DNA from 3 places in the Sinorhizobium numidicum genome. Region 1 is predicted to be linked to each of the others. Evidence: predicted binding sites of a transcription regulator. Region 1 holds the regulator's gene; each other region holds the start of a gene.
What was found. The regulator LexA, encoded in region 1, represses DNA repair genes until DNA is damaged. The targets are predictions, from matches to a motif close to TGTTCNNNNTGTGTTCNG.
Positions count from the first base shown of each region.

Region 1 (9,888 bases):
ATATACCCGGCGGTCGCCGCGCCGCATCGACGCCGCGACCGAGAAGCCGTACCCTTCGGCAAATCCCGTCGCCAGGCCATCTACGCCGACATTGGCAGCAATCAGCGGATTGCGGTTGCGCTGAAGGATCTTGTTCCACTCGAATTCGGGCTGGGAATAGAGACGGTAGAAATTCGGATGGGCCTCATGCAGATGTCGTATCAGCGTAACCACCTCCCGCGCCGTTATGCTGTTTGCGGGGTCCGGCAGGCCGGTAGCGTTATTGAAGTTCGCGACCGGCATCCCGAGTTCGCGCGCACGCGCGGTCATGCGCTTGGCAAAGGCTGCTTCACTCCCGGTCATTCCCTCGGCCAGAATAATGCAGGCGTCGTTCGCGAACTGCACCGTGGCGCCCAGGATGAGATCCGCGACGCGGATTTTGGACTTGATCGCAGCAAACATCGTGGATGTACCGGAGGGAGCGCCGCCCGTCCGCCACGCATGCTCGGAGACTTCGAAAGTCGTCTCGGGCGTCAACTCGCCCTTGTCCAACGCCTCAAAAACAACCTCCATCGCCATCAGTTTGGCGAGCGAGGCGGGCGGCACCGGTTCGTCCTCGCCGCGTGCGAAAAGCACCGTTCCCGTTTCGGCATCGACGAGATAGATCTGCTTCGCCTTGGTGTCGAACGCAGCCGTTTGCGCTGCGGCTTCCCCAAAAACGATCGCCGCCAGAAGGGCTGCAACCGCTAGCAACTTCATGCACATGAGAAACTCCGGTTTCTTCACGGGCATAGCAGCGCGCTGCGCCCGGTTCAACCGGCGTCAATTCGCGGAAGTGCTCCTATTCTGCCGTCTCGCATAGGCAAGAATGGAATCGGGCGTCAACGGATTTGGATCGACCATGATCGCCTCGAACGGCGAGGCCTTGTCGCTGACGCGAACTTCGACGTAAGCCGCAGCAGCATAGGCCATGTTACCGTTCGGCAGTGGGATCAATTCCGGCCGTTCCGTCGGAATCGGTCCGATCTCCGGCAGCATCACGAAATCCGTGAGTGCCCGCGGCGTCCCAGAGCCCTGCGTCGGCTCCGCAAGGGCGGTCACCGGCACGCCAGTATCAACCGTCGATTTCCGAGGGATCGTCACGGTACCGAGATCCTGAACCTGGTTGCGCAACGGCTCGTTGGAGGCGACCATGACGCCGGTCGCAATCTGCCCCTCCGGCATAACGCCCGGACTGCGATCGCCCTTCTTGACATAGGAAGCCATAAGATAGGGCATATCGTTGCCTTCGAGCGGCGCGCGGCCGGCATACTGCACGCGAACCTTGGCGCTGCCTTTGCCCTTTATGTCCAGAAGATCGGCGGTCTTCGAGGAAACGTCGATTATCCGCCCATATTCATAGGGACCGCGATCATTGACACGCACGATGACCGAAGTGCCATTCTCAAGATTCGTGACGCGGGCATAGCTCGGCAGCGGAAAGGTCGGGTGCGCGGCCGAAAGATGGTATTTGTCGTAGACTTCGCCATTCGCAGTCAGCCGCCCATGAAAGGCGGATCCATACCACGAAGCCATGCCGGTCTTGCTGTAACCGAAATCCTCTTTCGGCTGGTACCACTTGCCCTTGACCTGATAGGGCCCGCCGAGTTGGTAGCGACCGCCGCCCTTCGGGATGTTGCGTCCGGTGGCGACACGCGGGCTCGCTTTGACGCCGTAAACAGATTCGGCGAAGTATTCCTTGCTGCGCGATTTGGTCTTCTTGATGCTGGACGTCGAGCCGCACGCGGCAAGCGCCGCACAAAGCAGAGGAACTGCTGCGAGACGTAATCCCCTCACAAGATATGCCGCATTTCTACTGGATGTCATCTGTCCCACAAGGTGATTCGCAAAGCCGTACCCGAAACATTCCGCTCTAGCCCCCGCGGAAATCTCGGCGTCTCGAAACGAGACAGTCGGCTAATCATGACAACAACAAGGCGAAATTGCGAACCAAGAGACGAAGGTGTGCCTGAAACCTCGCCTTATGGTTTACGAAAGGTAAAGGCAAGGCAGCCGCACAAAGCCTGGCGATGAAGGTGGCGGCGCGGTGTGCGCCTCACCATTGCGGTCCTGCGGCGGTCCGCCAGGGGGTCGCCTATAAAGGCATGAGCGCGGCTTTAGGTCATTTGCCGCCTCGCCCTTCCCTCGCCGGAAAGCGGCCTTATGTGACGTTTTCTTGGCAGTTTTGTTACAGAGGGAAGACACCTTGGCACAGATCACGCAGGAAAGAGGCCGCCATGCCGAAACCGCAAGTGAAGCCGCGGCCATTGCTTTGGCGGATCCGCGGCTGGCCCGGTCGACCGACCAATCCCGGCTGCTGGTCTGCGCGTTGGCCGCAATAGGGTTCTGCACCCTTGCTGCTGCCTCCGCGGCGGTTCTCGTTCCGCACGTCCGTCCCCTGCTCCTGCAGGAGGACGGCATCATCGAGATGGCGAGCGTCGTGTGCCTGGCGATAGCCGCGTTCGGAGCGGGAGCGGCATCGGCAATATGGGGCTTGCGCACGCCGCTCGTAGTGGCAGGGCTGATCGGACTCGCCGAGTTATTGGACGAAACCAGCTTCGGCTCCAGGGTTTTCGGATTTGAGCCACCGGAGCTCTATGGCGGCGGCGAATTGGACGGTTTCCACGACCTGTTGATACTGGCTTACCGGTTGTTGAACGGCATCAGCTCGATCCTCGCCTGGCTGTGGGTGGGGCTGATGCTTGCCGTGTCTGCGGGCGCGATGCTGTTTGCCGCCAGGCAGTTGGGGAACGGGCTGAGGGGCGCAGGCTCGTGGTTGACGGATCACATCCTCATCTTTCTCCACATAGGATTCATCGGCCTCGCGCAGGTCATCGACGTCGCCACCGACTCCAGGGCTCTTTCAGCCGTAGAGGAAATGCTCGAGTTAAACGCCGCCTTCGCACTCGTTTTCTACGTCGCGCAGCAGGCCCACAATTCGTGGTCCGGCAAGTCCACAGCCATGGCCTCATACGCCACCGCCAAGATGACGCCGAAGGCGCACGGGAGCAAAGCAACCACAGATCATGGTCGACCGGAGCGCCGTCTGCGGTAGGCAAATACCGAGTCGGTCCTCGACAAGACGGTACGACAGGCGCGCCGGCCACCCGTTTATTGCGCGTCAAGAAAATCGCGCGGCCTCGCCGGTTAAAACTTGCAAACGTGGCTCGCTTCGCGCAATAACGCGCTGCCCGGAGGAGTGGCCGAGCGGTTTAAGGCACCGGTCTTGAAAACCGGCGTGCGCGAAAGCGTACCGTGGGTTCGAATCCCACCTCCTCCGCCATTGGCTTTTAACTGTTTGACTCCATGCCATTTATTCTTCCGATCGATAGAGACGCGAAGGTCGGACAGGAATAGCTTCGTCTCGATATCCGACACGCGCCCCGACCCTCGCGGTGCGCTTGCCAAGGAAGATGATCTGAGGGAAAGTTACAGTCTGGCCCTTGAGGCCTGGGCAACTAGGTGGCGAAAAACCATGCCTGTTAAATTTCTGATGGCAGCCGCGGCAATTGCACTTTTCACACTCTCTGGATGTGCAAGCACTGGAGCAGGCAACACGACATACACTCAATGGTACGGACCATATCCTGAACCCGATTTCGACGTTCTGACCCCGGGCGGTCTGCGCTTGGCCTACTAGGATCGGAACTCGATCAGGCGACATGCAATGGGGCGGCATCGAGCCGCACGTGACGTGCGGTACTCCGGCGGAACGTCTGCAAACTATAAGCGTAGGGGTCGCCGGAGCTTGCGGGCGATCATGCTGCGCGAGTGCCGCGCCCGACGCTTTCTGGCGCCTGACCAACAACCGCGGGAATGCTCACTGTACAGGGTAAGCCCGGGCCACTTCCACAGGAACATTTGCGACTGCAGGGGGTTCAGCATCACACCGAAAGGAGGTTGATGATGGCGTCCTATGCAGTACCTGATCCGATCGGCCCTGGGCCAGGGCCAGGAGTTATCCCTCCGAACCCTGTGCCTCCGCTCGAGGTGCCCGATCCCCCGACCAAAGAACCACAGCCTGACAAGCTTCCCGAAGAGGAACCCGGCAAGAAACCTGACGAAAAGGAAGAACCACCTCACGCCGAGCCCAAACGGTCTTGATACGAATATTTCCCTGGGCCTTCGGATCCACGTCACCAGCACCGGTATTGCGCGCAGGCGCTTAGAACGAGCCGGGTAACCGTTGTTTTCGGCCGCAGCCAATATGACCATTCCTCGCCGCCGGCCCCGAGGCTTCCGGTAATGGTCCGTCGGTATGCTGCCCAAACCACTCCACTGACCTCGAAACTTAAATAGTCGGCGAAATTCACGGAATTTTAGGTACTTGCGGAACACATATGGAACAGATAGTGTCTGTTCTTGATTTGTTTCGCGATTCTGGAGTGACGCGCCATGCTGACCCGCAAGCAACAGGAATTGCTTCTTTTCATTCATGAACGAATGAAGGAAACCGGGGTGCCGCCCTCCTTCGACGAGATGAAAGACGCTCTCGATCTCGCATCGAAATCCGGCATTCACCGCTTGATCACCGCGCTTGAGGAGCGCGGCTTCATTCGCCGGCTGCCCAATCGGGCCCGCGCGCTGGAGGTCATCAAGCTGCCGGAAGCCTATTCGGGAACAGCTCAACCCCGGCGTGGCTTCTCGCCTAGCGTCATCGAGGGGAGCTTAGGCAAACCGCCCGCAACGCCGCCGACGGCGAGGTCGGCACCGCCGGTAGAGACTGCATCCGTAACTGTGCCTGTGATGGGACGAATCGCAGCGGGCGTTCCGATCTCGGCAATCCAGAACAACACGCACGACATTACCGTGCCGCTTGAAATGATCGGCAGCGGCGAGCACTACGCGCTTGAAATCAAGGGCGACTCGATGATCGAGGCGGGCATCTTCGACGGTGATACGGTAATCATCCGAAACACGAGTACGGCCAATCCCGGGGACATCGTCGTTGCTCTGGTCGACGACGAGGAAGCGACTTTGAAGCGATTCCGCCGCAAGGGTGCTTCGATCGCACTCGAGGCGGCTAACCCGGCTTATGAAACACGAATATTCGGGCCGGATCGGGTCAAGATTCAGGGTAAGCTCGTCGGGCTCATCCGCCGTTATCATTAGCTTGATGGACGGCAGCACTGGTCTGACGCAACAAGATCTGCCGCTGCTCGTTGCGAGACGACGATGCTTTGACAGCCTCGTTCGGACAGAAGCCACAACCGACGCTAATGGATACTAACGCCCCGCGGCTGTCCATATTTCGTTCCAACCCCAGTCGCCGAACCGACCTTCTCCGCGGCATAAAATCAGAACTTCGTTGCTGGCTCGCCTCTGTTAAGAGCGGCGTTGCCAATTCCGCGCAACCGATTTGGCTGATCACCTCACCGCATCGGTGTTAGAAGCTTAGGTCGTTGATTTCATTAGGGGGAATCTTGGAGGCCTCGCCCGGAATTGAACCGGGGTACAAGGATTTGCAGTCCTCTGCGTCACCACTCCGCCACGAGGCCTCTCTGACTTGAATTCTCAAGTCGTGGCGCGGATTTAGAATGATTGGCTGGAAACCGCAAGAGGCAATTTCGGAAATTTGTCCTCGGTGATTTCCGATATGAGGTTTCCACAACGCTCCTGAACGAAGGCTGCCGCAGCTTGCCCTCCTCCGTCCAGGTAATCGATCTCAGGCGTCAGCACCGTCTGGTAAGACGGCGTTCTTCCGTCTCAGCCTCCGGCCGGCCTTCCCCCCGGCATGCGTAAGGCTATCTTGGCGCTGCGGCTGCGGTTTCGCCCGGCGGCAAGATCCGGAACATAAAGGTCGATACCTTCTCGTCCGGCTTGAACGGACCCGGCACCTCATGGCTGACCGGTTTCAGGCTTTGAAGGAAAGCAGCGATTGCCGCGGCGTCTTCAGCGGTGAGCTGCGCGAATGCGTGCCACGGCATGATCGGCGCGAGAATACGGCCGTCGGGCCGCTCTCCGGTCTGTATCGCAGTCACGATCTGCTCCTTGGTCCAGCTGCCAATTCCAGTCTCCTTGTCGGGCGTTATGTTGCGGCCGACAAAAACACCCTGCCCTGGAATTTCGAAACCAACATCTGAACCACCGAGAAAACGCGAGGTGTCCGGCTTTCCGAAGAAATACCCTGGTGTGTGGCAGTCGTTGCAGCCGCCGATCGTGACGAGATATTCCCCTCGCGCAATCTGCGTGTCATCGGCCTGTGCCGTGAAAGGCTGCAATCCCAAAGCAGAGGCGGCAACAAAAACGAACCGAACGGATGACGGAAACATCATTACCCTCCCTTTATATATTGGAACGCTGACGGACCGACGAGACGTCGTGCCATGGCGCGTCCTTGTCTATTTTCGTTAATAAGCGGCGCGTATCCACGCACCTAATTCAGAGTTATCTAATAGATATACTCCATACTCTTATGATCCTGAAGTGCGAGTGATGAACAGGGCGCGGAACTGCATTGCAAGGCTGTCCCGTATGTCCACTACTGCGGGCGTGCAGGCCGCAAGAATTGCGGCGGATTGGATTTCCGGATCGGCAAGTCAAGCCGAATTGGTCTGTTTCGAGCGCCGCCTGGAATGGAAATGAATGAATGGAAATCCGCCATGAGGGGCAGTGGCCGAATTGAGATGATCTACGGCAGGCCCGCTATCGACCCGGAACGCGGCATAGATCACCGCCGTCGTGCCTATCTAGCCGACGATTAGTTGCTTGGCGCCAATGTGTGTAGCTTGCGGACACAGCAACTGGATTGATCGATTCTCAGGATTTGCTGGAGGAATTCTGCGTACCGCGCCAGCGCGCCCACCACACTGCAAGTTTACGGCGTCGGCGCCGGACAAAGGGTATGTCGTGCGAAAGCACGAGCAGGCCCAAAGGAATCATCCAGAAGCCAAGAACCGGCAGGAAGCCCAGCACGCCGCCGACGATAAGGAGCGAGCCGATCAAAACCCGCACTGCCGGTGATTCCGGCAGTTTGAGGCGCCATTTGCCCAGCACGATCTCATGCGTCTGCGGATCGATGCCGAAATGTATTTTTTTTCTACCCTTCGTCATCATTCCTCTTTCACGACTGGTCCCCCAGAGTTGGGTCTTTCTCCACAGTCTCGCAACCGGTCCGGTGATTTTTTTTGAAAAAGCGCTTGGCAAATCGAGAAAGCATTTGTATTAGCAGCCTCACTTCTGCGGCGCAGATGATCCCTGGTAGCTCAGCGGTAGAGCACTCGACTGTTAATCGATAGGTCGCCGGTTCGAATCCGGCCCGGGGAGCCAGTTTCAAAGAGCCATTCGCGGCAAAGGCCCGAATGGCTCTTTTCGTTTGTCGTGTAGCAAGATCTTTCATGAAGGCTCCTCATGCGTCCTGCATGGCTTTTCCTGACACTCGCGATCGCGACCGAGGTCGCTGGCCTCACGGCGATGAGGGCGGCCCCCGGCGCATATCTCGGCCACGCGGTCATGTATGCCTCGATCGCGCTTTCCTATGTGTTCCTGTCACGGGCGGTGAAGACGATTTCGGTCGGCGTCGCCTATGCGATCTGGGAGGGGGCGGGTGTCGCCCTCATTACGCTCGTCTCGATATTCGTCTTCGGCCATGTGCTGACCGCGCGCGAGGTGGTCGGCCTGTCGATGGCGGTTGCCGGAATTCTCCTCGTCAACGCCGGTGAAAGCGGCGAAGAGGAAACGGAGGAAGCAACCGGTGACCCCCTCTAATCTCCATTTCGCCCTTGCGGTTCTGGCCGGCCTCGTCGATGTCGCCGCAAACCTCGCTTCCACTAAATCGAACGGCTTTGCCCACCGCGGTTGGGGCGCTCTCTCGATTGTGCTCGTGCTTGCCGCTTTCGCGCTGCTCGCGGAAGCGGTCAGAGGCATGGAGCTTGCGATCGCCTATGCCGTGCTCGGTGCCACCGGCGTCTTCGGGACGGCCATCTGCGGCCGTCTCCTTTTCGGTCAAAAGCTGAAGCCGATCGGCTGGGTCGGCCTTTCACTGGTCTTCGGCGCAGTCCTCGTCCTTCATACGGCCTGACGCGGCTGTTCGTCCGAATTGGACTGCTTCTTCGCTACGGTGGGCGGCCGCCAAGGAATGAGCCAGTTGAGAAGCGCGAAATAGGCGCCGTAGGGCAAGCACTGCAGCAACTTCACGACATAGGTGAAGCGTTTCGGAAAGGTGATCTCGAAGCGCCTGGACTTCAGCCCCGCGCATATCCAGTCCGCTGCCTTGGTAGCGCTTACCAGCGCCGGCCTCGGAAAACCGCGCCCGGCCGACCCTTGGGTATCGACGAAGCCTGGGCAGATCAGCTGAAGGCGGATGCCTATGCGATCAAGGTCGAACTTCAGGCTTTCCGCCATATTGATCAGGGCAGCCTCGGTTGCGCCGTAAGCGGCCCCCATAGGCAGTCCGCCATAGCCGGCAACCGAGGACATAATCGCGATCTGGCCATGACCTCTTGCCTTCATGTGCTCGACGACTGGCACGAGGCAATTGACGACGCCATGCAGATTAACGGCGAAACTCTTGTCGAAAGCTTCACGATGCAGGTCGTCGCCGCGAACCGGAATGACCACACCGGCATTGAGGATGGCGAGCGCCACCCGTCCATGCTCGTACTCGATTGCCGCCAGCAGCCGCTCCATGTCACGCGGATCGCTGACATCCCCATCGAGAACGATGATTTTGCCGGCGCCGGTTGCTTCATGTTGAAGCGCCACCAGCTTGTCATGGCTGCGCGCGGTAACGACGACCGAATACCCCTCCTCTACCAGCCGGAGCGCCACGGCGCGCCCGATGCCGGAACTCGCACCGGTTATCCACGCCAATCCATGCTCGGGTCGGGCTATGAAAGCAGTTGTCATTTCGTCCTCCGCATTCATCGGGAAGAGTTCCTCTTCCGCAAAAGGCCGGCATCTACTCCCCTGCCGAAACCTGTTGTCTCTCCCATGGCAAATGCGGGCCCGCACCATCCGCTTTCCCGCCGTCGGTCTGGCGACGGGGACGATTTTTGTCCGGGACAGGAAAGCTGCGAAACGCTATTTCTTGCCTGCTGAACACGCTGAGCCGAAAACACGCCAATATTTCGGCGATCCTTCCCATAAACCAAATGTTTATCGGCTTGCCGTTCATCGAGGTTAATGCTTGGCTTAAGCCCGGCGTCTGTTACGTCCAGCGTGAGGTTTTCAAAATGCCCGTTCTTCCGTCCGTGCTCGAAGCAATCGGCAACACGCCGTTGATCCGCCTCAAGGCTGTATCCGAAGCCACCGGCTGCACCATCCTTGGCAAAGCGGAATTTCTCAATCCCGGCCAATCGGTGAAGGATCGGGCGGCGCTATGGATCATTCGCCAGGCGGAAAAAGCCGGGCAGCTGCGGCCGGGCGGCGTCATCGTCGAAGGCACTGCCGGCAACACCGGAATCGGTCTTGCCGTGGTCGGCAGCGCGCTCGGCTATCGAACGGTGATCGTCATTCCAGAGACACAAAGCCAGGAAAAGAAAGATGCGCTCCGCCTGCTCGGCGCCGAAATGGTCGAAGTTCCGGCGGTGCCCTATAAAAATCCCAACAATTACGTGAAGATTTCCGGTCGGTTGGCTTCCGAGCTTGCCAAGACCGAGCCGAACGGCGCCATCTGGGCGAACCAGTTCGACAATGTCGCCAACCGCGACGCACACGTGGAGACGACGGCTCCGGAAATCTGGAACGATACGGGTGGCAAGGTCGACGGCTTCATCTGCGCGGTGGGCTCTGGGGGGACGCTGGCGGGAGTGGCGCAAGGGCTGCGGGCCAGGAACTCTTCGATCAAGATCGGCCTTGCGGATCCCGAAGGGGCAGCGCTTTACAATTACTACGCCCATGGCGAGCTCAAGGCGAGCGGGAGCTCGATCA
Region 1 is NZ_CP120368.1:1,869,302-1,879,189, reverse strand. Features, by position in the region: gene PYH37_RS20250 (D-alanyl-D-alanine carboxypeptidase family protein) at 1-744, opposite strand, end outside; gene PYH37_RS20245 (septal ring lytic transglycosylase RlpA family protein) at 802-1,845, opposite strand; gene PYH37_RS20240 (hypothetical protein) at 2,225-3,073, shown strand; tRNA gene PYH37_RS20235 (tRNA-Ser) at 3,212-3,301, shown strand; gene lexA (transcriptional repressor LexA) at 4,414-5,130, shown strand; tRNA gene PYH37_RS20220 (tRNA-Cys) at 5,443-5,516, opposite strand; gene PYH37_RS20215 (c-type cytochrome) at 5,763-6,290, opposite strand; gene PYH37_RS20210 (hypothetical protein) at 6,778-7,074, opposite strand; tRNA gene PYH37_RS20205 (tRNA-Asn) at 7,213-7,287, shown strand; gene PYH37_RS20200 (SMR family transporter) at 7,369-7,725, shown strand; gene PYH37_RS20195 (SMR family transporter) at 7,712-8,038, shown strand; gene PYH37_RS20190 (SDR family NAD(P)-dependent oxidoreductase) at 8,026-8,865, opposite strand; gene PYH37_RS20185 (cysteine synthase A) at 9,192-9,888, shown strand, end outside.

Region 2 (9,888 bases), 500 kb from region 1:
GAGACCATCTCCGTCGTCGTGATGGCAATCGCGCTTTCCTTCCTTGCCACGATCTTTCCGGCCTGGCGCGCCTCGCGCCTCGATCCGGTGCAGGCCTTGCGGTACGAATAACAAGGACAAGAACTGAATGAATGCGCGCGTGGCACTGCAGCTCACCGGTATCGAGCGGCACTATGGACAGGGCGACACCTTCCTTTCGATCCTCAAAGGAGCGGATTTCACCTTGAAGGGCGGCGAGACGGTTGCGCTCGTTGCGCCGTCGGGTACGGGCAAGTCGACGCTGCTTCACATTGCCGGTCTGCTTGAACATCCGGATGCAGGCGAGGTGATCGTGAACGGCATCGCCTGCAACGGGCTCAGCGATGATCGGCGAACGGCGATCCGTCGCAATGAGATCGGTTTCGTCTACCAGTTCCATCACCTCCTGCCGGAATTCTCCGCGCTCGAAAACATCATGATGCCGCAGTTGATCGCCGGTCTGTCCAAGGCGGAGGCGGCGGAAAGGGCAAAGGCCCTGCTCGACTACATGCGCATCAGCCACCGCGCCGCGCATCGTCCGACCGAGCTTTCCGGCGGCGAGCAGCAGCGCGTCGCGATCGCACGGGCGGTGGCAAATGCGCCGCTTGTTCTCCTGGCTGATGAGCCGACCGGCAACCTCGATCCCGAGACCGCCGGCTATGTCTTCGAAGCACTGGAGGCGCTGGCGCGTCAGTCGGGGCTGGCTGCGCTGATCGCCACCCACAATCACGAACTGGCCTCCCTGATGGACCGTCGCGTGACGATCGAGGACGGCAAGGTCGTCGAAATGAAATAGCTCGAAGGCGCCGCGACTGTTCAGAGGCGTAAAGGTCGCGGTAGCATTTTGATTTGCTGCCTGATCAGGGAACGATGAGCCCGCCGCGATAATTAAGCTCATAGGCTTCCTCGCCATCGACGAAGATCGTCTCGCGTCCGGAAAAATGCTCGGTCTCGCCGCTGCTGCTGTCGATGTAGCATCCATAAGCGTGCTGATACGCCATGCCGCCGAGGAAATGGCCTTTCTCGCGGTACATCGCCTGAAGTGCTGCCTTGATGATGATGCCGGTTCTTTGCGCGTCGATCAGATCCGGGCGGACGATGCGGCCGAAATAGTTCATCGCCCATCGGGGTTTCCCGTCGTGCCAGACGGTTTCCTGGCCGGCGAAATCGGTCCCGCCGAAATAGCTATCGAGATAGCGCCATGCGCCGCGTTCATGGCCGATATCGTTGGAGCCTGGCCGGCAGGCCGGAAGCATCGTGCCATTGCCCACATACGTCTTCGACTTGGCTTCGACGACGAAGTCCCTGAGTTCTTCGATGCTGACCATGATGTTTCCTCGATCTCCGCGCGCAAGATGCCGCAACATCCTCCGCGTGTAAAGAACAAATAGGGAACAAATAGCGGAAGTTTTACTCGGCACCGCAAGCCTTCTGACCGATGTCGTCACTCCAGTCCTTGAGCAAAACGGTCGCGCCTCTGGCGGTGATCGGCTTGTTGTTTCTCGTTCCTTTGCCACTCAATACGCTGAAATCGCATTGCATTGTGGCATTGGGGTCGAGCGTGTCGTAGGACGAGTAGGTGTAGCCGGCGACGACGAAATCGGATTTGCGAAAGGCGATCGTGAGCTTTTGTTCCCAGCGTTCACGGCCGATAGCGTCATTGTGCGATGTGATCTGTATCGAGCCGTTCGACAGGCCAGTAATCGATGGCGCCTGGCCATAGAGTTCGAACGTTCCCCATACTTTGTTGGGTATCTGCGACTTCAACGTGAGCCTGCCGACCTCATTGCTAAGATAGAGATAGATGGCATTGTCCTCGTCGCTGCCGTCGGCAGGCGCTACGAGAAGTGCCAGATCGCTTGCTCCATTCTTGTCCCAATCACCCGTTGCGGCAGAGACGATTCGGGCCGGGTCTATAGGCTCGGCGGCAAATCCGGGGGAGGGCAGCAGCAAAAGGAGAAAGGCGGAAATCAGACGTTTTTGCATTGGGACTCCCTGAGATGCAGTGTTCTTAAGAGCAGAACGAAGAGAGCATGGATAATTCGCCGCGCGCATCCCGCATCTTCGCGGCTGGGTTTCGATCGCTTTCACGATTTTGGATTGATTCGATCCGGGCCGCCATGGCTTGCAGGCCGTATGCACGGCAAGCCGGATTAGCTGGCGCATGCGCGCGCGTTAACCATAGTTGCTGAATAGCGGGTCTTTTATGCGCGCTTGCTTGACTATTGAACGAAAAAAGAACAAAAAGGGAACACTAGCGGAAAAGGAGCCATGTTATGACTGATTTCGTTCGTGATCTTGCCGCCTTCGCATCGATGAGCCTTTTCATCGCAAGCATTTCGGTGATTGCACTCAGCATGTGATCGCTGCTCGCCGGAACGCGGGCAATTTTCAGGCCGGCAAAAAACGCCCTGTGCTCGTCGTAAGGCTGGACAGCAGGGAACGGAAACGGGATATCCTCCGCACTGGACAGGAATCGGAGTGCGGCGATGGCAAGTGATGAAGGCGTTGGGCAGGGCGTGACGGGTGCAGCAGATCCGCAGTTCGTTCATCTGCGCGTGCATTCGGCATTTTCGCTGCTCGAAGGCGCCCTGCCGCTGAAGAAGATCATCGGCAAGGCTGTCGCGGACGACCAGCCTGCGATTGGTATTGCCGACACCAACAATCTATTCGCTGCCCTTGAGTTTTCGCAGAAGGCCGCGGAAGACGGGTTGCAGCCGATCATTGGCTGCCAACTGTCGATCGACATGGAGGATGAGGCGGAAGGCGAGCGACGCGGCCACAGTCAGCATCTCGCAAGGCTTCCCGCGGTCGTTTTGATCGCCGCGACGGATGAGGGCTATGTTCGCCTTGTGGATCTTGTCAGCCGCGCTTACCTAGATGGCGAAGGCAGTCATGCGGTGCGCATAACACGCTCGTGGCTCGCCGATGGCGGTACGGATGGGTTGATGGCGCTGACCGGCGCCGGCGGCGGCCCGGTCGACATGGCGCTCAAGGCGGGCTCGCCGGCCCTGGCTGAAGCGCGCCTGAAGGCATTGATCGAGCTTTTCGGCAATCGGCTTTACGTAGAGTTGCAGCGGCATGGCAACTTTGATCGTCGTCACGAAAATCGCATGATCGATCTTGCCTATCGGCTTGATGTTCCTCTCGTCGCGACCAACGAACCCTTCTTTCCATCGCCGTCCGATTATGACGCTCATGATGCGCTGATGGCCGTCGCCCATAACGCAATGGTGTCCGACGACAGCCGTTTCCGCCTGACGCCCGATCATTACCTGAAGAGCCGCAAGGAGATGGCGGCTCTGTTCGCCGATCTGCCCGAAGCGCTGGAAACCACTGTCGAAATCGCCCGCCGCTGCTCGTTTATACTGAAAACCCGCGGTCCGATCCTGCCGCGCTTTACCGGTGCATCGGACGATCCGGAGGAGGCCGGGCGCGCCGAAGCTGCGGAGTTGCGCCGCCAAGCGGAGGAGGGGCTCGAGAATCGTCTGGCAAAGCTTGGCATGGCGCCCGGCTACAAGGAGGAGGATTATCGGGAGCGGCTGGCTTTCGAACTCGGCGTTATCGAGCGGATGAAGTTTCCGGGCTATTTCCTGATCGTTTCGGACTTCATCAAATGGGCCAAGCAGCATGATATTCCGGTCGGCCCCGGCCGCGGCTCGGGCGCCGGATCGCTGGTTGCTTATGCGCTGACGATCACCGACGTCGATCCGATGCGTTTCTCACTGCTGTTCGAGCGGTTCCTCAACCCGGAACGCGTGTCGATGCCAGACTTTGATATCGACTTCTGCCAGGATCGCCGCGAAGAAGTCATCCGCTACGTCCAGAAAAAATACGGTCGTGAGCAGGTAGCCCAGATCATCACCTTCGGTTCACTGCAGGCGCGTGCAGCCCTGCGCGACGTCGGTCGGGTGCTCGAAATGCCCTATGGCCAGGTCGATAAGATCTGCAAGCTCGTGCCGAACAACCCGGCGAACCCGACGCCACTTTCGAAGGCGATTGAAGAGGAGCCGCGGCTGCAGGAGGAGGCGGAAAAGGAGCCGGTTGTCGCTCGGCTTCTTGACATAGCGCAGAAGATTGAGGGCCTCTACCGCCACGCCTCGACGCATGCGGCCGGCATCGTTATCGGCGACCGGCCTCTGTCGCAACTGGTGCCGATGTACCGCGATCCGCGTTCCGACATGCCGGTTACCCAGTTCAACATGAAATGGGTGGAGCAGGCCGGGCTCGTCAAATTCGACTTCCTCGGCTTAAAGACACTGACGGTCCTGAAGACCGCGGTCGATTTCGTCGCCAAGCGCGGGATTCACATCGATCTCGCGAGCATCCCGCTCGACGACACGAAGACTTATGAGATGCTGTCGCGCGGCGAAACGGTCGGCGTGTTCCAAGTGGAAAGCGCCGGCATGCGCAAGGCGCTGATCGGCATGCGTCCCGACTGCATCGAGGACATCATTGCGCTGGTTGCGCTCTACCGCCCCGGCCCGATGGAAAACATCCCGGTCTACAATGCCCGCAAGCACGGCGAGGAAGAGATCGAATCGATCCATCCGAAGATCGACTATCTGCTCAAGGAAACGCAGGGGGTTATCGTCTACCAGGAACAGGTGATGCAGATCGCCCAGGTGCTCTCGGGCTATTCGCTCGGCGAGGCCGACCTTCTGCGCCGCGCGATGGGCAAGAAGATCAAGGCGGAGATGGACCAGCAGCGTGCCCGCTTCGTCGACGGCGCCGTCAAGAACGGCGTGTCGAAGCCGCAGGCCGATCTGATTTTCGATCTTCTCGCGAAGTTCGCGAACTACGGCTTCAACAAGTCGCATGCGGCAGCCTACGCCATCGTTTCCTACCAGACCGCCTATATGAAGGCGCACTATCCGGTCGAGTTTCTAGCTGCCTCCATGACGCTCGACATGTCGAACACGGATAAGATCAACGACTTCCGTCAAGACGCGATGCGCCTCGGCATTCAAGTGAGTGCCCCCTCGGTGCAGAGCTCCTTCCGCCATTTCGAGACCGGCGACAATCGCATCTATTATTCGCTCGCCGCGATCAAGGGCGTGGGCGAATCGGCGGTCGAGCACATCGTTGCGGTTCGCGGCGATCGCCCCTTCGCCAGCCTTGAGGATTTCTGCCTCAGGATTGATCCCAAACTCTTGAACAGGCGTGTTTTCGAAAGCCTGATTGCCGCCGGCGCTTTCGATTGCTTCGGATATGACCGGGCCGAGCTGATCGGAGGGCTTGACCGGATACTTGGCTTCGCCCAGCGCGCCCAGGAAAACAAGGTGAGCGGGCAGAGCGACATGTTCGGTGCCGGCGCTGCGACCGGGCCGGAAAAGATCGCTCTGCCTGCCTACACGCCCTGGCTCGCCTCGGAGAAATTGCACCGGGAGTTTCAGGTCCTGGGCTTCTACCTTTCCGCCCATCCGCTCGATACCTACAACAAACTGCTGGCGAAGATGCGCGTGCAAACGTTTGCGGATTTTGCCGCGGCTGTGAAACAGGGGGCGACGGCAGGCAGGCTTGCGGGAACAGTGACGTCGAAACAGGAGCGCAAGACGCGCACCGGCAACAAAATGGGTATAGTCGCCTTCTCGGACGCTTCGGGCCAGTTTGAAGCCGTGCTCTTTTCGGAGATGCTGCACCAGTACCGCGACCTGCTGGAACCCGGCAAATCGCTGGTGATGACCGTGGCGGCGGAAGAGCGGCCGGAGGGCATTGGCCTTCGCATACAAACCTTGCGATCTCTAGAAGAGGAATCGCTGCAGATGCAGAAGGCGCTGCGCGTCTATGTACGCGACGCCGGACCCCTCCGCTCGATAGCCTCCCATCTGAATACCAAGGGCGACAGTCTCGTTTCCTTTGTCGTCATCAAGGATAACGGCCAGCGGGAGATCGAGGTCGAACTCAGCGAGAAATATCGGATCTCGCCCGAGATCGCCGCCGCACTTCGCTCCGCGCCCGGCGTTGTCGACGTCGAACTTGTCTAGACCCTTCAGCCATGATCGGGGCAGGGGAGTCAGCCGCCTGTCACCGTTCTTGTGATGGTGATGAAGTCCGTGCCCTCGCCGGTTTCCAGGCCGGAATCTGTATCGGAGATCGACAGCGACGAGCCGTTGGCGAGAAGACCTGCAATACGCTTACGGACGTCATCGGGGATGCCGATACGGCTGAGGCTTTGCTGCAGGCTATTGGAGGCTGGCGGATCCGCATCGGCCGTGATGCCGAGCCGTTTTCTCGTCGCTTTCGGCAGCTCGTTTTCGAGGGAAACGCCGAACCATTTGCCCTCTCCGGTCTTGGCGTCGAAATTTTGGAACTGCAGAAAATGCGTTCCGAGTGCCGCTTCGGGTTTGTCGATGGTGACGCCAGCTTCAAAGAGTGGCTGAAATTGCCGGCGTACGCGAAGAACACCGTTCGGCGGCATTTCACGTTGGGCCTTGCGAAATACGGCCTCGATCAGTTCCGGCGTTATTTTGCCATCCGCGGGTAGCCGTTCCGCCGTTTGAAATGCGCGGATCGCTGCGAGCGTCGCCGGGCCGCTAAGACCATCTGCCAAGCCCGCCTCGTGGCCAAGCATGTTCAAAAGGACCTGGAGGTCGCGTACGGTCTCGCGCATCCCGCGTCTGGTGATCAGGATGCGGATCGCCGCCTGCTCTTCGGCGGAGGCGGCCGGGGCCGGAGGCTTGACGGTCATCGCCACCTCGACGGCATTGTTATGGAGTTGGCCGATCGACGGGCGCAGAGGAACGTCCGACAGCGGCGGCAGTTCATGCTGTCGTGACTGTTTCGGTTGGAAGAGCACCGCACTCGACACCGCGGCAGGTGTCACCTGACGATCCGATATCAGGACGTGCATCCCATGGACGGTCATCTTGAAGAGATTGGCGGCGAACTTGCTCGGGAGCCGCACGCAGCCATGCGACGCGGGATAATCCGGCACGTGGTTCGAGCCATGGAGCGCGATCCCGGACCAGGTCAGCCTTTGCATGAACGGCATCGGCGCATTCGAATAGATGTTGGACTGGTGTTTCCGGCGCTTTTCGAGGATCGAAAAGATGCCTGTTGGCGTTCCGTGACCGGCTTTCCCGGTGGAAACTTTCGACGTGGCGACAATGGTGTCGCCGTCATAGACGACGAGGGATTGCTGCTCCGTCGAAACGATAATCTGCAATGGCGCCTTGGTCCCGCCGGCAACTGCTGCCGGCGATGACATGAACAGAACGGCAAACCCGACCCTGAGAGTGAAACGCAAAACCTACCCTCATCCGACACTGGAGCGCCGTACGTCCATGAGCGCGCAACGGCCGCACCTTCGATCAGAGCGCCTCATCCGCTTCCCTAAGACGGGCCGAAAGCGGAACACGCCCGAGTTGTCGAACGAGGGTATCGCTCAATATTTAAGGAATTGGATCACAGGCAGGCGAGGCTACAGCGCCGTGCTTTTTTCACGCGCAAAGGCGCTGTAGCACTTGAAGTGTGCATGATTTCATCCTTCCAATTCGAGGAATCATGCCGTAGCGAGCAGGGCCTCATAAACTACCGATCACGTCGGCGATGGCCGAAGGTATATCCGGTTTCGACGCTCGTTTTGCCGAATTTGTCGCGCAGCTTGTTGATCGCATCCTCCGCGGCCGCCCGTCTCGTCGCCAGCGGATCCACAAGGTCCGGCGGGTCGGCGCGAGCCGGATCCGAGAGGTCGCTGACACCGATGCCGATCAACCTGTATTTCGTTCCGTCGACCTCCTTTTCGAGCAGTCGCAGCCCAGTGCGGAAAATGCGGTCCGCAAGGCGCGTTGGGCTGTCCAGACGACGGTTGCGGGTGCGGCTCTTGAAATCGGCAGTCTTGAGCTTGAGCACGACGGTTTGTCCTGCAAGCGCCGACTTGCGTAGGCGCAGCGCGACCTGTTCGCTCAGTCGTCTGAGATGCGCAATGAGTTCTTCGGGACGCGAAATATCCGCGTTGAAGGTCGTCTCGGAGGACACGCTCTTCGCTTCACCGTTCGTCTCGACCGTCCTCTCGTCGAGCCCTCGGGAAAGCCGATAGAGCCTCTGTCCCATCGTGCCGTAGCGGCGCATGAGATCGGCCTCCTCCATCGTCTGCAACTGGCCGATCGTGCGGATGCCGTCCCGCTCCAGCGTCGTGGCAAAGCCCTTGCCGACGCCCCAGATCAGTGTAACAGGCCGCTCCTTCAGGAAGTCCACCGCTTCGGCCTGGCCGATGACGGAAAAGCCGCGCGGCTTCTGCAGGTCGGAGGCGACCTTGGCAAGGAACTTGCAGTAGGAGAGCCCCACAGAGACGGTGATGCCGACTTCCTGCTCTATGCGTCTGGCAAAGCGGGCAAGGGTGCGAGCAGGCGCATCATGATGAAGCCGTTCCGTGCCGCTGAGATCGAGAAATGCCTCGTCTATGGAGAGCGGCTGGACGAGCGGAGTCAATTCCAGCATCATCGCTCGCACTTCCCGCGTGACGCGCGAATATTTCTCCATGTCCGGCTTGATCACCACCGCCTGTGGGCAGGCTTCCAGAGCTTTGAACATCGGCATGGCCGAGCGGACGCCGTTGATCCGGGCGATATAACAGGCGGTGGAAACGACGCCACGTTTGCCGCCGCCGATGATCACCGGCTTATCCGCGAGTTCCGGATTGTCGCGCTTCTCGACCGAGGCATAAAAGGCGTCGCAATCGATATGGGCCAGGCTCAGGCTGCGGAGTTCCGGATGGCGGAGAAGTCGGGGGCTGCCGCAGGCCAGGCAGCGTCGCGCCCCGGAGGTTTGTTCCTTGAGGCAGTCTCGGCAGAACCCAGGAATCGATGCAGCGCTGTCGGGCATATCCGGAACAAATGTTGAACGTGGCGACTTTACGCTCTACGCTATTGAGTCTCAAGGCGGCGGTCGGAGGCGAGTTTGGATAATGCCCTACAGTTTGCTCCGGTGACAGCGGATCGCTGGCGGGATTTCGAGCAGCTCTTTGGTCCCCAGGGAGCATTCTGCGGCTGCTGGTGCGCGGCCTTGCGCCTGCCGCATGCCATTCGTACCAAAATGTCGGCTGCGGAACGCAAGGACTTCATCAAAAATCGGATCGAAACCGGCCCGCCGCCCGGCATTCTCGGTTACCGTGAGGGAGCGCCCGTTGCCTGGGTTCAGGTCGGACCACGCCATGACGTTCCCCAATTCAATTCGCCGCGCACGGTCTCGCGGCCGCTCGAGGATCGCGAGGCAGAGGACGAAACTGTTTGGGCACTGAGCTGCCTTTTCCTGTTGTCGCCGCTGCGCGGCAAGGGATTGAGTCGCAGCATGCTCGCCGCCGCCATCGACCATGCACGTGCCGGGGGTGCCCGCTATCTCGACGCGTGCCCGATCGATCATGCGAAACAATCGAAATCAGTCGTGCTCTGCACAGGCTCGACGGCGATCTTCGATGCTGCGGGCTTCGAGATCGTCGCCCGCCGGAAGGATGGGAGGCCCCTGATGCGATTGGACCTAATGCAGTGAAGAACGAGCTCGTCGACATCACTAACGATCAGCGGACGATCGCTGAGATGAATGCCTCGGGACGTGGGCATGATCAGTCGCCGTCAAAATCCATGGGGCCGGAGAGCGCCTGGTATGCCCGCACCACCTCTTCCGGAGGCGTTTGCGTTGCCGCACAGAAGGACATCAGCGTCGGCTCGTGGTCCATGAGAAAGGCGACCAGCCCACCCATGAAGCCTGGCTCACCGATCGCCGTGCGTAGCGAGGCCGCGTCGGTGCCCGTCAGCGTCAGGAAGCGCGACATGAGTTCCTGCTCGTCTGCAAGCCAGCCGAGAATGGCGATTGCCGTTTCATCAGCGCCCTTCATGGCATTGAACCTCTTTTCATTTTGCGGCGGGAATT
Region 2 is NZ_CP120368.1:1,370,944-1,380,831, forward strand. Features, by position in the region: gene PYH37_RS17650 (lipoprotein-releasing ABC transporter permease subunit) at 1-111, shown strand, start outside; gene PYH37_RS17655 (ABC transporter ATP-binding protein) at 128-814, shown strand; gene PYH37_RS17660 (DUF5680 domain-containing protein) at 879-1,346, opposite strand; gene PYH37_RS17665 (hypothetical protein) at 1,429-2,004, opposite strand; gene dnaE (DNA polymerase III subunit alpha) at 2,508-6,005, shown strand; gene PYH37_RS17675 (L,D-transpeptidase family protein) at 6,035-7,267, opposite strand; gene PYH37_RS17680 (DNA polymerase IV) at 7,552-8,844, opposite strand; gene PYH37_RS17685 (GNAT family N-acetyltransferase) at 8,920-9,507, shown strand; gene PYH37_RS17690 (DUF3572 domain-containing protein) at 9,581-9,853, opposite strand.
Region 2: the regulator LexA is predicted to act here: its motif matches at 2,255-2,272, upstream of dnaE (DNA polymerase III subunit alpha).

Region 3 (9,888 bases), 1.4 Mb from region 1:
ACGGCGGGCCGGCACCGGGCTATTCCTCCGGTCAGGCGCAGGCCGCCATCGAACGGATCTCCGCCGAGACGCTGCCGCCCGGCATCAGCTTCGAATGGACGGATCTGACCTACCAGCAGATCCTCGCCGGCAACTCGGGCATCCTCATCTTCCCGCTGGCGCTGCTGCTCGTCTATCTCGTGCTCGCCGCCCAGTATGAAAGCCTGTTGCTGCCGATCTCGATCATCCTGATCGTACCGATGGGCATCATGGCGGCGCTCACCGGCGTGTGGCTGACCGGCGGGGACAACAACGTGTTCACCCAGATCGGCCTGATCGTGCTCGTCGGCCTTTCGGCGAAGAACGCGATCCTGATCGTCGAGTTCGCCCGCGAACTCGAGCTTTCCGGCAGCAGCGCCGTCAGCGCCGCGATCGAAGCGAGCCGGCTGCGTCTGCGTCCGATCCTGATGACCTCCATGGCCTTCATCATGGGCGTCGTGCCGCTCGTCACGTCGACCGGCGCGGGCGCGGAAATGCGTTCGGCCATGGGCGTCGCGGTCTTTGCGGGCATGATCGGCGTCACCGCCTTCGGCATTTTCATGACGCCGGTGTTCTACGTGCTGATCCGAAAGCTTTCCGGCGAGCGGCCGCTAAAGCACGCAGGAGCACATATCGAAGCGCCTCATCTCGCACCCGGCGAATAGCCTTCCCTGCCCAAGACGGCTGCCAAGGCGGGCCGGACCATCGTCCGGTCCGCCTTCTTTTCGAGAGGAACAGCATGCCGTGCCGGTCTCATCGCGCGTGACAGTTGGAGACCGATCGGATAAACCAGCAGCCTCAGTTTCTTGGCCCACCGGCTCCGCAGGCAATCCGCTCGATGATCCCGACCGATCCGATCACCAATCTCGCCACCCTCATCCGCTGTCCGTCCGTCACACCCGCCGAGGGCGGTGCGCTGAACGCGCTCGACGCGATGCTGACCCCGCTGGGCTTCAAGGTTGACCGGGTGGTGGCAAAGGAAGCAGGTACGCCGGATATCGAGAACCTCTACGCCCGAATCGGAACCGAAGGGCCGCACCTGATGTTCGCCGGGCATACGGACGTCGTGCCGGTCGGCGACGAAGGCGCGTGGACTCACGGGCCTTTCTCCGCCGAGATTGCCGATGGCGAAATGTACGGGCGCGGCGCCGTCGACATGAAGGGCGGCATCGCGTGCTTCGTAGCGGCGGTAGCACGCCATGTCGAAAAGCATGGACCCCCGAAGGGCTCGATCTCCTTCCTGATCACCGGCGACGAAGAAGGCCCGGCGATCAACGGAACGGTGAAGCTTCTCGAATGGGCCGCAGCGAAAGGCGAGCGCTGGGACGCCTGCCTCGTCGGCGAGCCGACCAACCCCGATAGGCTCGGCGACATGATCAAGATCGGCCGGCGCGGATCGCTTTCGGGCCGGATCACTGTTCGCGGCGTCCAGGGCCATGCGGCCTATCCGCATCTCGCCGACAATCCGGTACGTGGCATCCTGCAGCTCACCGGGGCGCTGATGGACCCGCCCTTCGACAATGGTACGGAGAATTTCCAGCCATCCAACCTGGAGATCACCACCATCGATGTCGGCAATGCTGCCGTCAACGTCATTCCAGCAAAGGCGAGTGCTGCCTTCAACATCCGCTTCAATGACAGTTGGACGGCCGAGAGCCTGATGGCCGAAATCACCGCCCGGCTCGATCGCGCGGCCGTCAAGGGGGCGCTCAGACCTGGCCGGGAGCCGGTCGAATACGAGATCGTCTGGAACGAGCGCCCGAGTCACGTTTTCCTGACGCGCAACAACGCACTCATTGATTCGCTCTCGGGCGCGATCGAAGCGGTCACCGGACGACAGCCGAAGCTCTCCACTACCGGCGGCACTTCGGACGCGCGTTTCATCAAGGATTATTGCCCGGTGGTCGAATTCGGCCTCGTCGGGCAGACGATGCACATGGTCGACGAGCGTGTTGCGATTGCCGATCTCGAAATCTTGACCGGCATCTACGAAACCTTCATCGCCCACTGGTTCGGTCATGCCGCTGCTTGAAGAGGTCCTTGCCTACATCAAGGGGCTATGGCTGCTGATCCAGGGCAATCGCGAAGGTTACCGCTGGCTGGATATCAGCGAAGGCGGGCTCTGGCGCTCCTTCACCGCGATACTCTGGTCGCTGCCGGCGATTGCAGTGACTTGGGCCTCGTGGCGTCTCTACTATCTTTCCGCCATGCCGACCGGCACGACGGTGGGCCTCGGCTTCGTCGTCAAGCTGCTTGTGGTCGATCTCGCGAGCTGGCTTCTGCCTATCGTGCTGATCGTCGTCCTCTCGCGTCCGCTCGGCTTTAGCCTTTTTGTGGTGCCGGTAATCGTCACCACCAACTGGCTTTCGGTGCCGCTGTCCTACGCGATGGCAGTGCCGGCTGCTGTTCTTCTGCTCATCCCCGGCAGCCAGCAATTGACGGCGCTGATATGGTACCTTTTGCTTTTTGCGAGCGTCGCCCTGCTGTTTCGGCTTCTGCGTACCGTCACCGCCAATCAAAATCTGCTTGCCGCTGCGCTCACCGCGCTCTTCCTGCTGCCGTCGATGATGATCGCACAGTTTCTGCAGTATTTCTTCGGGCTGATGCCCGCCTGACGCGAGCGAGGCGCCCCTTTGCGCAACGGGGTCAGTAATCCACCTGCATGAAATAAAGTCCCTCGGGTGGAGCAACCGGCCCGCAAGCCTTGCGGTCGCGCGCTTCGAGTGCTGCCTGTAGATCGTCCGGAGTCCATTTGCCCTCACCCACCAGCTTCAAGGAGCCGGCGAAGGAGCGGATCTGATTGTGCAGAAAGCTCTGCGCCGTTGCCCGGATTTCGATCAGCTCGCCGCTGCGCGTCACCTCGAGCCGATCAAGCGTGCGCAACGGGCTCGTCGCCTGGCAATGGGCGGAGCGGAAGGTGGTGAAGTCGTGGTGGCCGACAAGCCGCTGTGCCGCCTCATGCATCGCTTCATGATCGAGCGTCTTCGGCACCCACCAGGCGCGCCTTGCTTCCAGTGCCAGCGGCGAACGGCGCGAGATGATGCGGTAGAGATAGTGGCGGCGGAGCGCCGAAAAGCGCGCGTCGAACCCCGGCGGCGCCTCGAGAACATCGAGAATGGATATCCGTTCGCCGGCAAGCGCCAGATGGGCATTGAGGGCGTTGCGAAGCGTATGCGTCTTCCATTCGCGCGATAAGTCCGCATGCGCCACCTGGCCCATGGCGTGAACGCCGGAATCCGTGCGTCCCGCGCCCCGGACCGAAACCGTCCCCCCCGTCAACGACAGGATAGCCTTCTCGATCGCCCCCTGAACGGAAGGCCCGTTTTCCTGCCGCTGCCAGCCGACGTAATCGGAACCGTCATATTCGACGGTCAGGCGATAGCGCGGCATCAGGCGATCCTCGTGCCGGCGGCAATCGGCGTTCCGCGCAGGAATTCCGCGGTGGCGAGCACCTTTCCGCCCGCTCTCTGCAGGCTGGTCGGCCTCACCGCACCTTCACCGCACGCAATCGTCAAGGCGTCGTCTAGGACGATACCGTGCGACGCCGTCCCTTCCGCGATCTCGGAGCCGAGAACCTTGATCCGTTCGGGCCGGCCGGCAATCTCCAGTTCGAACCAGGCGCCGGGAAATGGCGAGAGGCCACGGATGTGGTTGTGCACATCGCGTGCGGGCTTGCTGAAATCGATCCTGGTTTCGTCCTTCGTGATCTTGGCCGCGTAAACGGGCCCCTCCTCCGGCTGCGGCGTCAACGGCAAGTCGCCTGCCTCGAGCTTGTCCATCGCCTCTTTCATCAGCGCCGCGCCGACCCACATCAGCTTGTCGTGCAACTCGCCGGCGGTCATCGTTTCGTCGATTGCCACGGGCTTGGAAAGCGCGACGGGGCCGGTGTCGAGCCCCTTGTCCATCTTCATCACCATCATGCCAGTCTCATGATCGCCTGCCATGATCGCCCGCTGAATCGGCGCGGCGCCCCGCCAGCGGGGCAGGAGCGACGCATGTCCGTTATAGCAGCCATAGCGCGTGCCCGAGAGGATCTCCTCGGGCAGGAGCAGGCCATAGGCAACGACCACCGCCACGTCGGCATTGAAATCGCGGAAGGTCTGGCGATCCGCTGCATTCTTGAAGTTCGGCGGCGTCAGGACCGGAACGCCGAGAAGCTCGGCCGCCTGATGCACCGGTGACTTCTTAAGGTCGAGGCCGCGCCGCCCACCGGGGCGCGGCGGCTGCGTGTAGACCGCAACAATCCGGTGACCGGCCTCGGTGAGCGCCGAGAGCGTCGGTACAGAGAATTCCGGGGTGCCCATGAAAATAATGCGCAGCGACAAGGCGGCGAACTCCGTCTCTCTCAATTGCCCGAAACCGGACGCCGGCCAAATTCAAGCGCCGCTTACCGCGCGATTCGGAACGCGGGCACGATCAAATCGCCTTGGCGCCGCGTGTCTTCGCCGCCTTGGTGAACCTGCGGATCACCATATCGCGCTTGAGCTTGGATATATGGTCTATGAACAAAACACCGTTCAGATGATCGATCTCGTGTTGCAGGCAGGTGGCGAGCAGGCCATCGGCTTCCACTGTCTGCTCCTTGCCCTCACGATCGACATATTCGACGGTGATCGCTGCCGGCCGTTCAACCTCGGCATAATAGTCCGGGATCGACAGGCAGCCCTCTTCGTAGACCGAGCGCTCCTCGGACGATTTGACGATCTTGGGGTTGATGAAGACGAGCGGCTTTCTCTCTTCGCCCTCCTTCGACACGTCGAGAACGAGCAGGCGCTTCGGCACGCCGATCTGGATCGCCGCAAGGCCGATGCCCGGCGCATCATACATGGTCTCGAGCATATCGTCGGTGAGGCGACGAATATCGGCGTCAACGGTCTCTACCGGCGTTGAAACCTGGCGCAGGACCGGATCGGGAAGGATGATGAGCGGTTTGATCGTCATGCTGATCCCATAGCCGATCTTTCCGCCCGGGCGCAAGAAATTTGCCGACGCTTTGAGGGCGCAGGGTTGTGCCAGCCGATCGAAGCGCCGACGTTTTCTGTTCTCGTTTTGATCTGGTCTTCGGGAACGAATCTGTTAGGCTGCGGCGATGGAATCCACCGTATTTTCCTTCGACCAGCCGTTGTTCCTGCTTGGCACCTTGGCCGTGACAGCGGGCCATCTTATAACGGCGGCCGCCGTCCTGATGGCTTTGCTGACCGCTGTCAGCCTGCGCCGCGCTCATGCGAACCGTGCCGAAGAACGCGATGAGCAGATGTCCGCGCTGGTTGCGGCACAGACCGAAATGCAGGGACGCATCGCCGCGATGGCCGAAGTCTTCGGTACGCGACAGGCCGAACTGAACCAGGCGATCAGCCAGCGCATCGACGGCATGACGCATCGGATCGGCGCCTCGATCAGCGAGCAGACGAAGGCGACGCATGAAAATCTGCGGCGGCTGCAGGAGCGGCTCGCCGTGATCGACAATGCCCAGAGCAACATACAGTCGCTCGCAAAAGACATGGCCGGCCTCCAGAGCATTCTTGCGAACAAGCAGACGCGCGGCGCCTTTGGCCAGTCCCGCATGGAAGCGATCGTCGCCGACGGGCTGCCGATGGGTGCCTTTGCCTTCCAGGCGACACTCTCCAACGGCGCACGGCCGGATTGCACGATCCGCATGCCGAACGATCAGCCGCCGCTCGTCATCGACGCCAAGTTTCCGCTCGAAGCCTGGAATGCCATGCGCGACGCACCGAGTGCCGAGCGGCGGCAGCAGGCGGCGCAATCGTTCCGCCGCGACATGGAAGTGCATATCCGCGATATCGCCAGCAAGTATCTCCTGCCGGGCGAAACGCAGGACACGGCTTTCCTGTTCGTGCCCTCCGAATCGATCTTTGCGGAGATCCACGAGCATTTCGAAGCGGTGGTGCAGAAGGCCCACCGTCAGCGAATCGTCATCGTCTCACCGTCGCTGCTGCTTCTGTCGATCCAAGTGATCCAGGCGATCCTGAAGGATGCCCGCATGCGCGAGCAGGCCCATCTGATCCAAGGCGAAGTCGTGCGGCTGATGGACGACCTGTCGCGCCTCGACGAGCGGGTGCGGAAGCTGCAAGGGCATTTTGCCATTACCCAGAAAGACATCGACGAGATCCTCATCTCTTCGGACAAACTGACGCGGCGCGGCGCCAAGATCGAGGCCCTGGAACTCGAAGCCGAGGCACCGCCGGGGCAAGGCCACAGGGGCGACAAGGGTGACAAGGGCGACAGGGGCGAACGCGCCGTGGACGGCCGACTGGGCCAATTGAAACTGCGGGTGGTTGACGAAGACTGACGGCGTCGGGCACTCTCCGGCAAAAATCAGCAACCCGACGGGACATCTCCACATGATTACTGTTTTTGGGTCCATCAACATGGACCTGATCGCTACGACCGCACGGCTTCCGAAACCCGGCGAGACGGTCGCCGGAACGGGTTTCTCCACGGCCGCCGGCGGCAAGGGCGCGAACCAGGCGTTGGCCGCGCGCCGGGCCGGCGCCTCCGTGCACATGGCCGGCGCGGTCGGATCCGACAGTTTCGCGGAGAGCGCGCTCGCGTTGCTGAAGGAAGCCGGCACCGATCTTGGTCTCACCAAGACCGTCGATGAGCCGACCGGCACCGCCCATATCATCGTCGGCGGCGATGGCGAGAACGTCATCGTCGTCGTCGCCAGCGCCAATGCGACGGTGAGCGAGAGCGATGCCGCCTCGGCGATCGCGGGAATGTCGCCCGGCGACACGCTGATGCTGCAGCTCGAAATCCCGGCCGCCTCGGTCGAGAAGGCGCTCGTCGAAGCCAAGCGCAAGGGCATCCGATCGATCGTCAACATCGCGCCGCTGACAGCGGAAGCCGCGCGCCTCGGCCGCATGGCAGATATCGTGATCGCAAACGAGACGGAATTCGAACTGCTGGCGGGAAAAAGTGACATCGCCGGCGCGGAACGCGAAGCGGCGATGAGACGCCTTCACGGCGAAACGGGCCAGACGGTGATCGTCACGCTCGGTGCCGAGGGCGTTGTGGCCGTCCATGAGGGCGAAGTCCATCGCGCCAAGGGACTGACGATCGAGCCCGTCGACACGGTCGGAGCCGGCGATACGTTCTGCGGTTACCTGGCCGCAAGTCTCGACATGGGCCTCTCCTTCGCCGATGCGCTGCGCCGCGCTGCGGTCGCAGGATCGCTCGCCTGCCTGAAGCCGGGCGCGCAGCCGTCCATCCCTCTGGCATCCGAGGTCGCCACCCATCTCTGAGATGGCCACGCTGATCAAGGGCATTACACCGCCGCGCTGCTTTTCGGGCGCAGAATGACCGCTATAACATTTTGAACTGCTGCATGGTTTTTGCTGCTCAGAGAATCATGCAGCAGGCGCATTTCGCAATTCGGCCAGCATATGTCGCGGCGAGGGTGCTTGCCGCATAAATTTCGCGGAAGCGCTGCAGGAATCGGCTCAAGCGTTGGCCGGATCTTAATATTTGATCGTCTATTCAGACGTCAGAAGGCTGGCCTTCATGGGTTTGGCCGCCTCCTTCATGCCGGTCGGCATCTGGCGCTCCATGATGGAGTTTCATCCCACAATTCGGAATGCGTCACGCCGCGGGCCGCAAACCTGCGGACCCGTCAGTACGTGAGGATTTCATGTTTAAGTTCCAGGCCAAATCGCTGGCGACCAAGCTGATCGCCGTGACCGGCGGCACGATTGCCCTCGTGCTGCTCGCGTCGAATTTCGTTCTCATCTCCCAGACGCAGGACCGCGTCGAGACGCTCGTATTCGAGCAGGCGCGCGGCGAGGCCAAGGCCATTGCCGGCGATATCGCGAGCGGCATCGGCGAACTGTCGAGCGCTGCGCGCTCCATGGCCGGCATTCTCGGCCGCAGCCATGCGGCCAAGTCGATGGACCGGGCCGGTGTCATCAACGTGCTCCGCGCCAGCCTTGAACAGAATCCGTTCGCCTTCGGCAGCTGGTTCGCAGAGGAGCCGAAGGCGTTCGACGGGCGCAAGGACGAACTGGTCAACAACGCGGAAATGGGCGCCAATGAAGAGGGTATCTTCACGCCCTACTGGTCCAAGAACCGGAACAACGAAATTCAGTACTCCACTTTCAAGGCCGACTATGCCGCCGAGTGGTACAGCCTAGCCGCAAAGAGCGGCAAGGGCGCGATCAGCCAGCCTTACACGGCGCAAGATACCGACGTCCCCACGGCAATGAGCTCGATCGCCTATCCGGTGCTGTCGAATGGAAAGATGATCGGCGTCTCAGGCGTCGACATCTCGCTCGCATCGCTCGCAGAAGGCCTGTCGAAACTTCAGCCCTTCGGTTCGGGCCGTGTCTATCTCTTGTCGCAGAGCGGCAAATGGCTGGTGGCGCCGATCCCCGAGCTCCTGCTGAAAGAGTATGACGGAGAAGGCAACGATGTCGTTAAGAACGCCCTCTCGACGGGCGCCCCGGGCGTCATCAACAATCTCACCTATGACGGCAACGAACCTTTCGACCGTGTCGTCTATCCCTTCGTTCTTCCCAAGGTGAATGCGAGCTGGGTCGTACTCGTCGATGTGCCGCGAACGGCCATCAACGCGCCGGTCCGCGACCAGACCTATATGATGATCGTCGGCGGCCTCGTCGTCCTCGGCACGGTGCTTGTCGGCCTTTATCTTGCCGTTCGCGGCTTCGTGCAGGAGCCGCTCGCCGGTCTCGTGCATGACGTCCAGGCGCTCAGCAACGGCGAATATGCGACGCCGATCTCTGGTCAGGACCGCTTCGACGAGACCGGCTCCGTCGCCAAGGCGCTCGAAGGTTTCCGCCATCAGCTCGCCGACGGCAAACGCCTCGAAAGCGAAGCGCGTCACGAGCGCGAACAGGCGGAGCTGGAGCGCGGCCGTTCGGAGGCGGAGCGTGCGGAAACCGGCGCTCTTCAACGCGATATCGTCGCCCGCCTCGGCAAAGGCCTGTCGCATCTTGCTTCCGGCGACCTCGCCTTCCGGATCACGGACGACTTCCCCGGCGAATACGCACAGCTAAAGCATGACTTCAATGCGACGATGGAGAGCCTCGAAGAGACGATTCGCACCGTCAACCACTCGGTCGTGAATATCGGCAGCGGTACCGGCGAGATCAGCAGCGCCGCCAACGACCTGTCGCACCGAACCGAGCAGCAGGCGGCAAGCCTCGAGGAAACCGCAGCAGCCCTCGACCAGCTCACCTCTCAGGTAAATGCCAGCGCCGCGAATGCAAAGGTTGCGGCGAAGTCGGTCGAAGTGGCGAGCAGCGATGCCGAACAGTCGGGCGAAGTCGTGCAGAAGGCAATCGCCGCCATGCAGGGCATCGAACAGTCCTCGCACGAAGTCAGCCGCATCATCGGCGTCATCGACGAGATCGCCTTCCAGACCAATCTCCTGGCGCTCAATGCAGGCGTCGAAGCCGCGCGCGCCGGCGATGCCGGCAAGGGTTTTGCAGTGGTCGCGCAGGAGGTTCGCGAGCTCGCGCAGCGCTCGGCAAATGCCGCAAAGGAGATCAAGACGCTGATCAACACTTCCGCAGGCCAGGTGCGCGAGGGGGTCGATCTCGTCGGGCGGGCGGGCGGAGCGCTTGAAAAAATCGCCGAGCAGGTGGTGCAGATCAATGGCCTCATTCGCCAGATCTCCAGCTCCGCGTCTGAACAGGCGGTCGGGCTCAAGGAGATCAATTCCGCCGTCAACCAGATGGATCAGGTGACACAGCAGAATGCTGCGATGGTCGAGGAAACGACCGCTGCGAGCATGGCGCTGAACGACGAAGCCCGCGCGTTGAGCGCGCTGGTTTCCCGGTTCCGCGTCGCCCAGCGGGCACCAACCCAGTCCTCGGCCAACATGCTGCGGGGCGC
Region 3 is NZ_CP120368.1:421,108-430,995, reverse strand. Features, by position in the region: gene PYH37_RS13170 (efflux RND transporter permease subunit) at 1-683, shown strand, start outside; gene dapE (succinyl-diaminopimelate desuccinylase) at 857-2,050, shown strand; gene PYH37_RS13160 (hypothetical protein) at 2,037-2,633, shown strand; gene truA (tRNA pseudouridine(38-40) synthase TruA) at 2,665-3,408, opposite strand; gene fmt (methionyl-tRNA formyltransferase) at 3,408-4,343, opposite strand; gene def (peptide deformylase) at 4,435-4,959, opposite strand; gene PYH37_RS13140 (DNA recombination protein RmuC) at 5,108-6,328, shown strand; gene PYH37_RS13135 (ribokinase) at 6,381-7,280, shown strand; gene PYH37_RS13130 (methyl-accepting chemotaxis protein) at 7,667-9,888, shown strand, end outside.
Region 3: the regulator LexA is predicted to act here: its motif matches at 5,058-5,075, upstream of PYH37_RS13140 (DNA recombination protein RmuC).